One region of the Pseudomonas sp. 8_5_2 genome, then DNA from elsewhere that is predicted to be linked to it. Evidence: riboswitches for the same ligand, from Rfam matches in the RefSeq annotation. Region 1 holds a riboswitch; the other holds the start of a gene.
The links. A riboswitch is a leader RNA that binds a small molecule or an ion and turns the genes downstream of it on or off. The one in region 1 is predicted to bind cobalamin.

Region 1 (7,300 bases):
CGGCCAGGGTTGAGCGATACAGGCTTAGCTGGGCCTTGGGATACAGGGCGTGCACGGCGCTGGCCGGCAGGTAATGGTCGACCATGGCCAGGCGCATGCCGGCAAGGTCACGCGCATTCTTCAGGTCACTGCCTTTGCGGGTGACAACGACAGGCAGATCATCGGCATAGGGGGTACTGAGGTTGAGCTCGGCGTCCGCCGCCTCGAATGCGTTGGAGCTGCCCAGCAGGTCGATCCGGCCCTCGCGCAGGGCCGCGATGGCTTCATGGCGGCTGTCGTACCGGCGCACTTCGATCGCAATACCCAGTTGCTCGGCGATGATGCCGGCGTAATCGGCGCTCAGCCCTTCGTAGTCACGCTGGCTGACGTTGATTTCGAACGGTGGATAGTCAGGCCGGGAGCTACCCAGCACCAGCCGCTGTCGTCGCGCGAGCCAGTCACGGTCGTCGCTGGGCAGTTGCAGCGGGGTGGCAGCGCTGACGGAACGCGCCAGCAGCTGTCGGGGTTCGCTGTCGGCAAGCAGACTTGCCGAGGCCGAAAGGCCAATGGCGATAACGGCACTGGCCAGCAGACGTTTCATGGTGGCCAAGCGCTCAGTTGACGTCGTTGCGTCTGGCCAGGTCGACCATTTCAACCAGCGACTCGGTCCTGAGCTTTTCCATGATACGGCCTCGGTAGGTACTGATGGTCTTGGCGCTGAGGTTCATGCAGTGCCCGATGTTCTTGTTGTTTTCACCGCGCGCCAGGCGCCGCAGCACTTCCATTTCACGGTTGGAGAGGCTTTCCAGGCGCACGGGTTCGCTCTCCAGCGAGTTGCTGTTGACCGACATCTGCGGGAAGGTCGAATAGCCCTTGATCAGGGCCTTGAGGGCAAACACCAACGGATCGGTATCTTCATCCTTGGTGACGAAGGCGCCGATGCCGGCATCCAGACAGCGGCGTACGTACAGATCGGTGGCCTGACCGGTCAGGACCATGATTTTCGGCACTGCCTCCAGGCACTGCAGGCGTTTGATCACTTCCATGCCGTCCAGCCCGGGTAGCCCGATGTCCAGAATTACAACGTCCGGGCGCAGCTCGCGGGCCACCTGCGCCACGATCCGGCCGTCGCCCACTTCGCCGACAACATGGAAGCGCTCGCGCTCGAGGATAGTGCGCAAAGCGACCCGGACGATCGGGTGGTCATCGACGATCAGCACGGTTGTCATGAGAAAACTCCTGTCAGGATGTGGTCCGCCTTCCTGGATCACTCAGGAATACGTCTGCAAGCGGGTTAATCGGAAGCGCTGCAAGATACGACCAATCCTGAAGTTTGGTAATGCCGAGTATAGAAGTGTTGATAATCCTCGGGTGCCTTGTTGAAAATTCCTACAAATAATGGAAAGACATCACCGCTAACAAGGCGGAGTGTCGATTTTCTGGTCGGTCAATTGCAGGCGAGGTGTGTTTTATTCACGCGCAAGGGCGAGGCGGGGTTGTTGGCCAAGGCCTGGCCGACCCGCGTCGGACGGGTCACCAGCTGGCCTTTGCAGTTCGGGCAATAGCCCTGCAAGCGGGTTTCGACGCAGGTGCGGCAGAAGGTGCATTCAAAGGAACAGATCAGCGCGTCAGGGCTGTCGCCAGGCAGGTCGATATCGCAGCATTCGCAGTTGGGGCGTAGATCCAGCATGAGCTTGACTCCGGTTCGCAAGCGGGAACCCGGAGTCTGCTACGCCTGTGGTGAGCCTGGCAATGCTCAGTCGCCAGGGCGATACAAGTGGGCGTGCCCTGCGCGGTACAAGGCCGAATCGGCGAACGGAGTGTTGCCCAGCACATGCCCCACCAGAATCAGTGCGGTGCGGCGGAAGTCCTTGGCGGCGACACGTTCGGCGATGTCGCCAAGGCTGCCACGAACCCAGTCCTGGTCTGGCCATGTGGCGCGGTGCACGACCGCCACCGGGCAGTCTGCGCCATAGTGTGGCAGCAGTTCGTCGACGATCCGCGAGAGGTGCTTGACCCCCAGGTGAATCGCAAGCGTGCTGCCATGGCGCGCCAGGTCCGCCAGCTGCTCGCCGGGTGGCATCGGCGAGCTGTCGCCATAGCGGGTCAGGATCACCGTCTGTGCCACCTGCGGCAGGGTCAGCTCGCAGCCGAGCAGGGCGGCGCTGGCGGCCGTTGCGGTGACACCGGGGATGATCTGGTAATCGATACCCAGCGCCTGCAGGTGGCGGATCTGCTCGCCGATGGCGCCGTACAGGCTGGGGTCGCCGCTATGCACGCGGGCGATGTCCTGGCCTTGCTGGTGCGCCGTGCGCATGGCGGCGATGATCTGCTCCAGGTGCAGCTCGGCACTGTTGATCACGGTTTCGGCCCGGTGGCCTTCGAGCACGGCAGCAGGCACCAGCGAGCCGGCGTAGATGATCACCGGGCACTGACGAATCAGCCGTTGCCCCTTGACCGTGATCAGTTCCGGGTCGCCGGGGCCGGCGCCGATGAAGTAGACCGTCATGGAAAGTCCTTGCAAGAAATGAGGGTGCAGCGTTCAGCAGGCCAGCGCGAGGGTTGCCGGGCCCATCACCTGGCGTGTGAGCAGCAACCGCGCGGTGCCGAGCCGCTGGCTGGCCAGGGCCAACGCCGCGCTCTCGGCCACCCCCCAGCAACCCGTGTGGGCATGGGCCACAGCAGAACGGTGGCTGAGCAGGGGGGAGTAGGGTTGCAGTTGCGCGCCATGGTACAGCACCAAAGGCAAACCGAGGTGTTCGGCCAGTTGCTGCAACCCCGGTTCGTTGGCCTTCAGGCTGATGCTGGCGATACCGTGCAGGTCGGCCAGCGCCAGGCCCTGATTATCCAGGGCCTGGCGCAGAAGGCTGAGCAGCGTATCCACCGGGCAGCCCCGGCGGCAGCCAAAACCGGCGTAAAAAACCGGCATCAGGCCTGGCTTGAGCGGCGGAACAGCCAGGCGCTTAGCAGGCCCAGGGCCAGCCAGAAGGCGGCGTTGGTCAGCCAGGAGGCCAGCTTGAACTGGGCTTGCAGTGCTTCGGGAGCCAGGCTTTCGTGCACCTCCGGTTGCGGCGCGCCAATCACATGCGGCACCACCAGCAGCACGGCGCCCAGCGCTTTCAGCAGCCCGTGGCGGGCAAACGCCAGCAAGGCCAGGCCCAGGGCGGTGGCGCTGGCGGTGCCAATCCACCAGGCCTGACGTTGCCCAAGGTCGGCCGCAGCCGTACCTGGCAGTTCTGGGGGCAGGCCCAGGGTTGGCGCGAGGCAGAACACGGCGAAGCCCGCCAGCCCCCACAAAGCCCCCGTGCTGGCGCGCTTCGGAGCGCGCAGGCTGTAGAGCGCGGCCAGGATCAGGGCGAAGCCGACCGCCACCACCAGGTTGCCACCGGTCGTAGACAGCACGCGCTGCCAGCCGTCTTCCGGCGACCAGGCTTCGGCGCTGTGCTCATGGGCAGCGACTTCGCTGCCATGTTCGTGGTGTGCGGCCGGGGCCGAAGACTCGTAGGTTTCCGCCTGAAGAATCAACGGGGCCACCCAGAAGCTTTGCAACAAGGTCAGCAACAAGGCCGCAAGCAGCCCGCTGAAGCCCGCCGTACGGGCAATGCGCGTGATCATCGGGCGTACTCAGTGGCAGGGGAAGGCGGCGCTGTGGCGGGTATCGTGGGCAGCGTTGTGCACGGCCTCGATGTGCGAAAAACCGGCGAAGTAGACCAGGCACAGGCCCAGCAGGCTGGCGCCGACGGCGATGACGACGCGTTGGCTTAGCGTGGTGGGGGTGGCAAGGCTGTGTGGCTTGGCGCTGGTGACGGGCATGACGCGTTCCTCTGCTTTTTTGTGGGCAACGGACAAGCGCGGCAGCCCCGAGCGTGATTGCCCAGGGAATGCGACAGCGCCCGCCCACCGCGGGGTGTTCATGAACGCCAGGCCGGTCTCCGGGCTTGCGAGGAAGAGCAGGGCTCCTGAAAAGCGTCACCTTCCCATGCCGAACTACGGGCACAGTGGTACAGACGCTTCGCTCGCTTACCGTTGCGGGGGCAGCACCGGGCTTGTCCGACCCTGCTGAAGGGCCGCGACGCACCGGTTTCCCGTTTCACCCCAGAAGGGGCACCTGAACGCAGGCATAAGGAGAGCATGGGGCGGGCGTGGCGTCAATTGCGGGATATGAGCTGGGCCCTGATGCCCCCCCTAACAGCGCCTCTCCCGCCCCATCAACCGCGAGCAAACGCCGCCAGCTTCTCCCCGTCCAGGCGATAGCGCACCCACTCGTCCTGCGCCTCGGCCCCCAGCTTCTGGTAAAAGCCGATCGCCGGCTCGTTCCAGTCCAGCACGCTCCACTCCAGCCGCCCGCAGTTGTTCGCTACCGCTTCGCGCGCAATGTGCTGCAGCACTTGCCGCCCCGCGCCATCGCCGCGCTGCTCGGGCGTGATATACAAGTCTTCCAGGTAGATGCCGTTGCGCCCGAGCCAGGTCGAGTAGCTGTAGAAATACACGGCGAAGCCGATTGCCTGGCCATCGCGTTCGCACATCAGGCCATGCACCGTGCTGCCCTCGTCGAACAGGCTGTGCTCGATGTCGGCGACGCTGGCGATCACTTCGTGACGGGCACGCTCATACTCGGCCAGTTCGGTAATGAAGGCCAGAATCTGTTGCGCATCGGTGCGAACGGCAGGGCGAATGGTAACGCTCATGTTGACGGCTTCCTTGATTCGGGTAGCAATACAGTGAGGTGTATCTACATAATTTAATGAAACTGTACTGGTCGCAGGGGAGGGCGACTCCGTTAGTGTGACAGCACCTATAAAGAAAGTGGACCGCCCCTATGCTCGCCTCTGCCGACCTGCTGACCGCCTTCGTGCTGTTTGCCTTCGTGTCCTCCATCACGCCCGGCCCCAACAACACCATGTTGCTGGCCTCTGGGGTGAACTTCGGCGTGCGCCGCTCGATTCCTCACGCTGTGGGCATCAGCGTCGGTTTCATGGTCATGGTGCTGGCCGTTGGTCTGGGCCTGGGCGAGGTGTTCAAGGCGTGGCCGCCGCTGTACACAGTGCTGCGCTACACCGGGGCGGCCTACCTGCTGTACCTGGCCTGGAAAATCGCCACTTCCGGGCCAGTCGGTACGGCTTCGTCCGGTGCTCGCAAACCCATGGGCTTCTGGGGCGCAGCGGCGTTCCAGTGGGTCAATCCAAAGGCCTGGGTGATGGCGGTGGGGGCGATTACAACCTATACACCGGCGCAAGGCTATGTGACCAACGTGATCGTCATCGCCGCCTTGTTCGCCCTGGTCAACCTGCCCAGCGTGGGCGTGTGGGTGATGTTTGGCAGCGCGCTGCGCAACCTGCTGCAGAACCCGCGTTGGCTGATGCTGTTCAATGTCCTGATGGCCCTGTTGCTGGTGATTTCACTGTACCCGCTTCTGTTTGTAGAATCGGCGTTTTCCTAGCCCGCGAGTTGCCCAAGCCCATGCAGTTGATCCCCTGGTCCCACGAATGTGCCGAAGGCTTCACCCTGCGTGGCTGGCGCACCGCGGCCAGCGGCAAGCCGCTGCTGCATTTCTTGCACGGTAACGGCTTCTGCTGCCTGGCCTATCAGCCTTTGCTGATGCGCCTGGGCGAGCATTTCGACCTGTGGCTGTGCGATGTCCAGGGGCACGGTGACAGTGACCATGGCGGGGCGTTTCGCGGCTGGAACCGTACCGCCGCGTTGGCCGTGGAGGCATTTCAGGCCGGGCGTGGCGAGTACGGCGAAGTGCCGCGCTTTGCCGTCGGGCACAGCTTTGGCGGCGTGCTCACCGGGCTGATGCTGGCCAGTGAGCCGCAGCTGTTTGCACGTGCCGTGTTGCTTGACCCGGTGCTGTTCAGCCGGCGCATGCTTGGCGTGATGGGCGCGGCGGCCCTGGTTGGCCTGCACCAGCGCCACGCCCTGGCGCGCAAGGCCGCGAGCCGGCGCAGCCACTGGCCTGATCGCGAAGCGGCGCTCGCTTCACTGCAAGGCCGTGGCATCTTCAAGGGCTGGGCGGATGCGGCGCTGCAGGCCTATGTCGAACATGCCATCGGTGATTGCGGCGAAGCGGTGGTCCTCAAATGCCGGCCCAGCCGTGAGGTGGAAATATTCAGCTCGTTCCCCAGGCGCATGTGGGCAAGCCTTGCTGCGATCAGCACCCCTACGCAGGTGTTGTATGGCGAGCACACCTATCCCTTCGTGCCACACTCGGTAAGTCGGCTGGCGGCGCTCAACCCGAATGTGACTGCGCAACAGGTAGCGGGCGGGCATTGTTTCATGCAGGAGGACCCTGGCAAGGCAGCTGATCAGGTGCTCGATTTCTTGCAGGGCTGATTGTTCCATCCATGGAACGATGCATGCCAAAACGGCTGACTACCGCCCGATTGACATCATTGATAAGGTTATCCCAGCCAAGAGAGGAGCCTTCTCATGAAAAAGATTCTGGGTATCCACCGCAACCCGCACGCTCATTGGGTGGGGGATGGTTTTCCGGTGCGCAGCCTGTTCACCTACGACAACCTGGCCAGCCAGATCAGCCCGTTCCTGCTGCTTGACTATGCCGGCCCCCATGATTTCACCCCGACTGCTGCACGACGGGGTGTCGGCCAGCACCCGCACCGCGGCTTTGAGACTGTGACCATCGTCTATCAGGGCGAGCTGGAGCACCGTGACTCCACCGGCGCTGGCGGTCTGATCGGCCCTGGGGACGTGCAGTGGATGACCGCCGCCAATGGCATCATCCATGAAGAGTTCCACTCCCCAGCCTTCGCCCGCAGCGGCGGCACGCTGGAAATGGTACAGCTGTGGGTCAACCTGCCGGCGCGGGACAAGCGGGCAGCGGCCGGGTATCAGACGCTGCTGGCCAACGACATCCCGGTGGTTGCACTGGACGGCGAGGGCGGTAGCTTGCGGGTCATTGCCGGTAACTACCTTGGGCACCAAGGCCCGGCGCGGACTTTTACCGCAATGGATGTGTGGGACCTGCGCCTGACTGCTGGTGCAGCCTTGCAGCTGCCGGTGGCCGCAGGGCGCAACGCGGCGTTGGTGGTGTTGCGCGGGACCGTGCGGGTCAACGGCGAGCGCGAGGCCGGCCCCTCCAGCCTGGTGCTGCTTGACCCGGCTGGCGAGGACATTACCCTCGAGGCGCCGGAAGGTGCCAGTGTGCTGCTGCTCAGCGGGGAACCGATCGATGAGCCAATCGTCGGCTACGGCCCGTTCGTGATGAACAGCCAGGCCGAGATTGCCGAGTCGTTCGACGATTTCCATGCCGGAAGGTTTGGGCAAATGCAGGATGCGCGGGACGGCGCTGCGCATTGATCAT
Region 2 (7,300 bases), 1.5 Mb from region 1:
CACCGGTTGCGGGAAGGAATGTTCAGCGGCTATGTCGATGTGTTGTTACGGTTCTCGTTCTACTTTGCGCCGCTATGCCCAAGCCTGCCGCTGGCGATTCTGGGCCTGTCGCTTGCCAAGCTGTATGTAGATATCGACCAGGGCCTGCATGCCCGTACCCGCGAGGGCCGCGAGGCAGCGCTGGGGGCAGCGATTTTCGACAGTATCTTCGCGGCCTTGGGCATGGTCGAGGTCGACGCCAAGACTGCGAGCACGCTCAGAGCCCTGTCGTATCGACCCGCATTTCACGAGGCAGAGGCTTCACTGGCCGGCTGGCAAGTGGCACCCGCGCCTGAACAGGTGCTGGAGGGGCAGGAGGCCAATGTACTGCTGGCGGGCAAGCCGCTTGGCGCCGACGAGCTCAAGGGCATCCGGCTTGGCGCCAATGGCGAATGCTGGATTGACCTGGGTGGCCTGCCGTACCGGGTGCGCTACAGCAGCGAGCTCGAGCACTGGCTGGTGGTTGACCCGGGCAACCCGTTCGCCTTCAGCCCCATACGCCCGGTGCGCCTGTCAGGTAGTGGCGAATGGGAGATGCTCGAACCGCCGCGGCTGACGGGTGGGGCCCCTGACGACGGCTTGGCAAGTGAGACATCGCCATTCTGGGACGAGTACATGCGCAGTAACCAGCAGCGTAGTGCTGCAATCTCCACTGAGGCGTTCTTGCGGCATCAGGCGCTGCTGGATTCAGCGGATATCGCCTTGGTGCCTGACGGGGGCGATCCGTTATCCGATTCCCAGGGATACGAATACGTCGAGTACGAGGGGCAGGCGCAATACACCTACCGGGAGGGCGCGGGCTACAACAACAGCCTGATCGAGGTCTACACGCATGATGATTCGATCAACAGTTTCCTGCGTGAGGGGCAGCGAACCAGCTCGTCGGTCCGCTACCTGAACAAGCTTGCAACCAGTATGGAGCGCCTGCCCCGGGATGCTGCAGTCCCCCTTTACCGCGGCGGGCACGGGGTACGAGGCACCAGTGGCGTGCATTTTTGCAGTGGGCGTTTCAAGGTAGGCGATACATTGGTCAACACCGATCTCTCATCCTTCACCGAAAACCCATACATGATGCGCAAGTTCGCCGCCGACCCGGATGACATGGCCAGTACGGGGGAACTCGGTGTGTTCGATGAAAGTTCAGTGGTGTTCGAACTACCTGCTGGCGCGTATTCGAGTGGCGTTCCGGTCACGGCGTTCTCTGCCTACAAGGAGGAAGCCGAAACCTTGTTCATGCCTGGCGCCTATTTCCAGATCGAGCATATAGGCCAGATCACCGGGGCGGACTACCGCTTTGTCAATGTCCGGTTGCGCCAGGTACCCAAGCCGGCTTCAGGTCCGGTGTATGACTTGCGCACTGGCGTGGTGTTTGCCAGGGATGCCTACCTCGAGCGCCTGGGTAGCCCGCAGTTGGTCGATCGTTTCTTCCCGGCCTGATCTTGTGGCCGTCCCGCTGCTCAGGCTTGTTTGAGCAGCAGCGCCACCCCCGGGAAGTACTGGCCTTGCTCGTTGTGCAGCTTGCGATAGGCATACGGGAAGTACCAGGCGATGGCGCAGGCGGTATGCGTTTTCAGGTCGTCGACCAGGTCCTGCAGTTCTTCGGGGCTGGCGTGCTGGCCTGCTTTCCAGGGGCTGATGAACAGCGCCGCCGCCTTCAACTGGCTCGGGTAGGCGACCTGTCGGGCGAGGGCGGCGGTCTGTTGCAGGGCGCCAGCCATGTCCAGCCGGCCGACCTTCGGCCAGCGCTGGCTTGTACTGAGGTACAGGGCCTCCTCGGCGCTGATGATCGACAGGTCGCAACGCCCTTCGTTTTCGCCTTCGTCGCGCTGCTTCTTGCCGGCGAACTGCTGCAATGCTGCCAGCTCGGCCTGCCAGGCGGCCGCTGCCAGCAGCCCGACGTTGGCAGCGGCGCCGTGCCAGTAAGGGGCTTCAGCATCGCCGGCAAACTGGTTGAAGCGGTCGATGCAGTCGACCCAGCGCTCCAGCACGGGGCTGAGAAACTCCAGGCGCGGGTTGTTGATGATCTGGCCTCGCATGCTGCGCTCTCCTGTTGCAGGTGTGTTCCCATTCACTCGGGGGTGATGGCTATGAGCCATCACTGGGTTGAGTGTGGCACACCTTGGGGATTTGGCCATTGCGCGGTGGCGTGCCTGTTCGACGGCAATGGTCCCGGTTCGATTGACGCTCAGGGTGCAACCCTCTAACCTTCGCGCGTGTTTCAGGTGCCCTGCCAGCCTCGACCTGGCAGGGTGAAACTGGGAAGCCGGTGGGCGCCAGCAGGGCGCGATTCCGGCGCTGCCCCCGCAACGGTAGGTGAGTCGCGGCCGCGCAGGGCCACTGGGTGCCAGCACCCGGGAAGGCGCGCAGGCCCGGGCCAAGGCCCGCTCACAAGCCCGGAGACCGGCCTGAAACTGCCAACGGCATCACGGAGGGTGATGCGCGGTGCACCGTGGCCTGCGGCCGCGGCCCCTGCGCGTTCTCCGTTTGCCTGCCTATTACCTGCCGTCGCGCGTTGCCGTGGCGCCAGCCAGCGGAGAACCCTGATGAGCGAACCCACCGAACGCGACGAACGCCACTTGGCGCGCATGCAGCGCAAGAAGGCGATCATCGACGAACGTATCGCCAATTCCCCCAACGAATGCGGCCTGTTGCTGGTGCTGACCGGCAATGGCAAGGGCAAGAGCAGCTCGGCCTTCGGTATGCTCGCGCGCGCCCTGGGCCATGGCATGCAGTGTGGCGTGGTGCAGTTCATCAAGGGCCGTAACAGCACCGGTGAGGAGCTGTTCTTCCGGCGTTTCCCCGAGCAGGTGCGCTACCACGTGATGGGCGAAGGCTTTACCTGGGAGACCCAGGACCGCCAGCGTGATATCGCCGCCGCCGAAGCGGCCTGGGCCGTTTCGCGCCAGTTGCTGCAGGACCCGAGCGTGCAGTTCGTGGTACTGGATGAGCTGAACATCGCCCTCAAGCATGGCTATCTCGACCTTGACCAGGTGCTTTCCGACATCCAGGCCCGTCCGCCCATGCAGCATGTGATCGTCACCGGCCGTGCGGCCAAGCCCGAGATGATCGAGCTGGCGGACACGGTGACCGAAATGGGCATGCTCAAGCACGCCTTTCAGGCCGGGATCCGCGCACAAAAGGGCGTAGAACTGTGAACCAGCCCCGTCATTGCCCCGCCGTGTTGATCGCGGCACCGGCCTCGGGCCAGGGCAAGACCACCGTTACTGCTGCGTTGGCCCGCTTGCACCGTAACCACGGGCGCAAGGTGCGGGTGTTCAAATGCGGGCCAGATTTTCTCGATCCGATGATTCTGGAACGTGCCAGCGGTGCGCCGGTTTATCAACTGGATTTGTGGATGATCGGTGCCGAGGAAAGCCGCCGCCTGTTGTGGCAAGCCGCAGGTGACGCCGACCTGATCCTGATCGAAGGGGTAATGGGGCTGTTCGACGGCACGCCGTCCAGCGCCGACCTGGCGCGCCACTTTGGCGTGCCGGTGCTGGCGGTGATCGATGGCACGGCCATGGCTCAGACCTTCGGCGCATTGGCCCTGGGCCTGGCACGTTACCAGGCCGACCTGCCATTCGCCGGCGTGCTGGCCAACCGTGTCGGCAGCCTGCGCCACGCGCAACTGCTGGAGGGCAGCCTGACCGAAGGCTTGCGCTGGTACGGTGGCTTGTCGCGCGAGCGTGGCATCGAACTGCCCAGCCGTCACCTGGGCCTGGTCCAGGCCAGCGAGCTGAACGACCTCGACGCACGCCTGGACGCCGCCGCCGAGGCGCTGGGCGCCAGTTGCGATGCTGCCTTGCCGCCGCCAGTGGCCTTTGCCGCGCCCGAGCCACAAGCCAGTGCTGCCTTGCTGGCCGGCGTGCGTATTGGTGTCGCACGGGACGAAGCCTTTGCCTTCACCTATGGCGCCAACCTCGAACTGCTGCGCAACCAGGGTGCACACCTGGAATTTTTCTCGCCGCTGCATGACCGCGAATTGCCTGCGGTCGACAGCCTCTACCTGCCGGGCGGCTACCCTGAACTGCACCACCACGCCCTGGCTGCCAACGCGCCGATGTGCGAGGCGATCCGTGCCCATCACGCCCAGGGAAAACCGCTGCTGGCAGAGTGCGGCGGCATGCTGTACCTGCTTGATGCCCTGACCGATGTGGCCGGCGAACGTGCCGAACTGCTCGGCCTGCTGCCCGGCGAGGCAACCATGCAGAAGCGCCTGGCAGCGCTGGCCCTGCAGGCAGTGGCGCTGCCGGAAGGCACCCTGCGTGGCCACACCTATCACCACTCGCTGACCAGCACCACGCAGGAACCGATCGCTCGCGGCCTGAGCCCCAACGGCGGGCGGGGCAATGAAGCGGTGTATCGCCTGGGGCGGCTGACGGCTTCCTACGTGCACTTCTACTTCCCCTCCAACCCGGACGCGGCGGCGGCGCTGTTGCGACCATGAGCCAGCACGCCTTCAGCGACGCCGAGCGCGCCGCCATTTACCGGGCCATCGGCGAGCGCCGCGACATGCGCCATTTCGCCGCTGGCGAGGTAGCGCCGCAACTGCTTGGCCGCCTGCTGGCTGCCGCGCACCAGGCACCCAGTGTCGGGCTGATGCAGCCCTGGCGCTTCATCCGCATTACCCAGCGTGACCTGCGTACACGTATCCAGGCACTGGTGGAGGCGGAGCGAGTGCGTACCGCCGAGGCGCTGGGCGAGCGCTCCGATGCCTTCATGAAACTGAAGGTGGAGGGCATCAACGACTGTGCCGAGCTACTGGTGGCGGCCTTGATGGACAACCGTGAGTCGCACATATTCGGCCGCCGCACCCTGCCGGAAATGGACCTCGCCTCGCTGGCCTGCGCCATCCAGAACCTCTGGCTGGCCGCCCGGGGCGAAGGCCTGGGCATGGGCTGGGTGTCGCTGTTCGACCCGCAGGCGCTGGCGGCCTTGCTGGGCATGCCGGCCGGGGCCAAACCGGTGGCGGTGCTGTGCCTGGGGCCGGTCACCGAATTCTACCCGGCGCCGATGCTGGTGCAGGAAGGCTGGGCCGAAGACCGGCCCTTGACTGAAATGCTGTTCGAAAACCAATGGGGAGAGCGCCAATGAGCGTGGCCTTGCTGACCGTGGCCGGGGTGGCGCTGGACGCCTTGCTGGGCGAGCCGCAGCGGCGCCACCCGTTGGTGGCGTTCGGCACTATGGCCAGTAACCTCGAGCGCCGCCTGAACGCCGGCGGGCGCGGCTGGCGCAGCCACGGCGTGAGCGCGTGGTTCCTGGCGGTGGTGCCGCTGACCCTGGGGGCGCTGATTCTGTCCTGGCTGCCGTATATCGGCTGGCTGGTGGACGTGCTGGCGCTGTACTGCGCCGTCGGGCTGCGCAGCCTGGGCGAGCATGTACTGCCAGTGGCCAACGCCTTGCGCCAGGGCGACCTGGCAGAGGCACGGCGGCGGGTCGGCTACCTGGTCAGCCGCGAAACCCGCGAACTGGACGAGCCCGCCGTGGCCCGCGCGGCCACCGAGTCGGTGCTGGAAAACGGCAGCGATGCAGTGTTCGCCGCGCTGTTCTGGTTTGTGGTCGCTGGCGCGCCGGGCGTGGTGCTGTACCGCCTGAGCAACACCCTGGATGCCATGTGGGGTTACCGCAACGAGCGCTTCGAGCGCTTTGGCTGGTGTGCGGCGCGCATCGACGATGTGCTCAACTATATTCCCGCAAGGCTGGTGGCGCTGACCTATGCGCTGCTGGGCAAGACCCGCCTGGCCCTGGCCTGCTGGCGCAAGCAGGGCCCGTTGTGGGACAGCCCCAACGCCGGGCCGGTGATGGCCGCCGGTGCCGGTGCGCTGGGGGTCGAGCTGGGCGGCCCGGCGGTGTACCACGGTGAGCTGCATGAACGACCCCGCCTGGGCGAGGGGCCGATGGCCGACGCCGACGCCATCGAGCGTGGCTGGTACCTGGTCCAGCGCGGCGTGTGGCTGTGGCTGCTGGTGATCTGCCTGGGGGCGTATATCAATGCTTGAACACGGTGGCCGCTTGCTGCGCGCTGTGCGGCAATACGGCATTGCTCGCGAGCAATGGCTCGACCTGTCCAGTGGCATCGCGCCTTGGCCGTTCCCTATCCCTTCGATCCCTGTGGATGCCTGGGCCCGCCTGCCGGAAACCGAGGACGGCCTGGAAGATGCAGCGCGCACCTACTACGGTGCCCGTCAATTGCTGCCAGTGGCCGGTTCGCAGGCCGCGATCCAGGCATTGCCGCAGCTGCGCGCAGCCGGCCGGGTAGGGGTGCTGACCCCGTGCTATGCCGAGCACCCGTATGCATGGCAGCGGGCGGGGCATCAGCTGCTGGAGCTGGATGAAACGCAGGTCGAGGCGGCGCTCGACACGCTCGATGTGCTGGTGCTGGTCAACCCCAACAACCCAACGGGGCGCCGGGTGCCGCGTGAGCGCCTGCTGGCCTGGCATGCTCGCTTGGCCGCCCGCGGTGGCTGGTTGCTGGTCGATGAAGCGTTTATCGACAACACACCTGCCGAAGGCGTGGTCGGTTGCGCCGAACGCCCAGGCCTGATCGTGCTGCGCTCGTTTGGCAAATTCTTCGGCCTGGCTGGCGTGCGCCTGGGTTTTGTTGCTGCCGAGCGCAGCCTGCTGCTGCGCCTGGCTGAGCTGCTCGGCCCTTGGACCGTGAACGGCCCGACCCGGGTGCTGGCCCAGGCCTGCCTGGCCGATCAAGCCGCCCAGCGTCAGCAGATCGAACGCTGCGCTGGCGCCAGCCAGCGGCTGGCCGAGCTTTTACGCAGCGCTGGCCTGGCGCCCAGCGGTGGCTGCGACCTGTTCCAGTACGTGCGTAGCCAGCACGCTGTGCAATTGCATGACTTCCTCGCCCGCCGCGGCATCCTCGTGCGCCTGTTCGAGCAGCCTCTGGCCGTGCGCCTTGGGCTGCCCGCTTGCGCGGCAGATGAACAGCGCCTGGCCCAGGCCCTGGCGGATTACCAGAAGGAAACAGCATGACCACCCTCATGGTGCAGGGCACCACCTCTGATGCGGGCAAGAGCACCCTGGTGACCGCGCTGTGCCGCTGGCTGTTGCGCCAGGGCGTCGGCGTGGTGCCGTTCAAACCGCAGAACATGGCGTTGAACAGCGCGGTAACTGCCGACGGCGGTGAAATCGGCCGGGCCCAGGCCGTGCAGGCCCAGGCCTGCAGGCTGGCGCCGCACACCGACATGAACCCGGTGCTGCTCAAGCCCAACAGCGACACCGGCGCCCAGGTGATCATCCATGGCCGCGC

Region 2: linked by a shared signal. The riboswitch ahead of cobO (cob(I)yrinic acid a,c-diamide adenosyltransferase) and the one ahead of AC5O5R_RS13135 (CbtB domain-containing protein) in region 1 are both predicted to bind cobalamin.

The regions. Positions count from the first base shown of each region.
Region 1 is NZ_CM181238.1:2,861,820-2,869,119, forward strand. It holds gene AC5O5R_RS13105 (transporter substrate-binding domain-containing protein) at 1-580, opposite strand, end outside; gene AC5O5R_RS13110 (response regulator transcription factor) at 594-1,208, opposite strand; gene AC5O5R_RS13115 (DUF1272 domain-containing protein) at 1,427-1,669, opposite strand; gene cobM (precorrin-4 C(11)-methyltransferase) at 1,736-2,488, opposite strand; gene AC5O5R_RS13125 (cobalamin biosynthesis protein) at 2,522-2,908, opposite strand; gene AC5O5R_RS13130 (CbtA family protein) at 2,908-3,594, opposite strand; gene AC5O5R_RS13135 (CbtB domain-containing protein) at 3,604-3,792, opposite strand; cobalamin riboswitch at 3,885-4,106, opposite strand; gene AC5O5R_RS13140 (GNAT family N-acetyltransferase) at 4,188-4,667, opposite strand; gene AC5O5R_RS13145 (LysE family translocator) at 4,799-5,419, shown strand; gene AC5O5R_RS13150 (alpha/beta fold hydrolase) at 5,440-6,312, shown strand; gene AC5O5R_RS13155 (pirin family protein) at 6,409-7,296, shown strand.
Region 2 is NZ_CM181238.1:1,340,731-1,348,030, forward strand. It holds gene AC5O5R_RS06140 (hypothetical protein) at 1-1,476, shown strand, start outside; gene AC5O5R_RS06145 (hypothetical protein) at 1,497-2,075, opposite strand; cobalamin riboswitch at 2,243-2,462, shown strand; gene cobO (cob(I)yrinic acid a,c-diamide adenosyltransferase) at 2,583-3,194, shown strand; gene AC5O5R_RS06155 (cobyrinic acid a,c-diamide synthase CobB) at 3,191-4,486, shown strand; gene bluB (5,6-dimethylbenzimidazole synthase) at 4,483-5,133, shown strand; gene cbiB (adenosylcobinamide-phosphate synthase CbiB) at 5,130-6,038, shown strand; gene cobD (threonine-phosphate decarboxylase CobD) at 6,031-7,023, shown strand; gene AC5O5R_RS06175 (cobyric acid synthase) at 7,020-7,300, shown strand, end outside.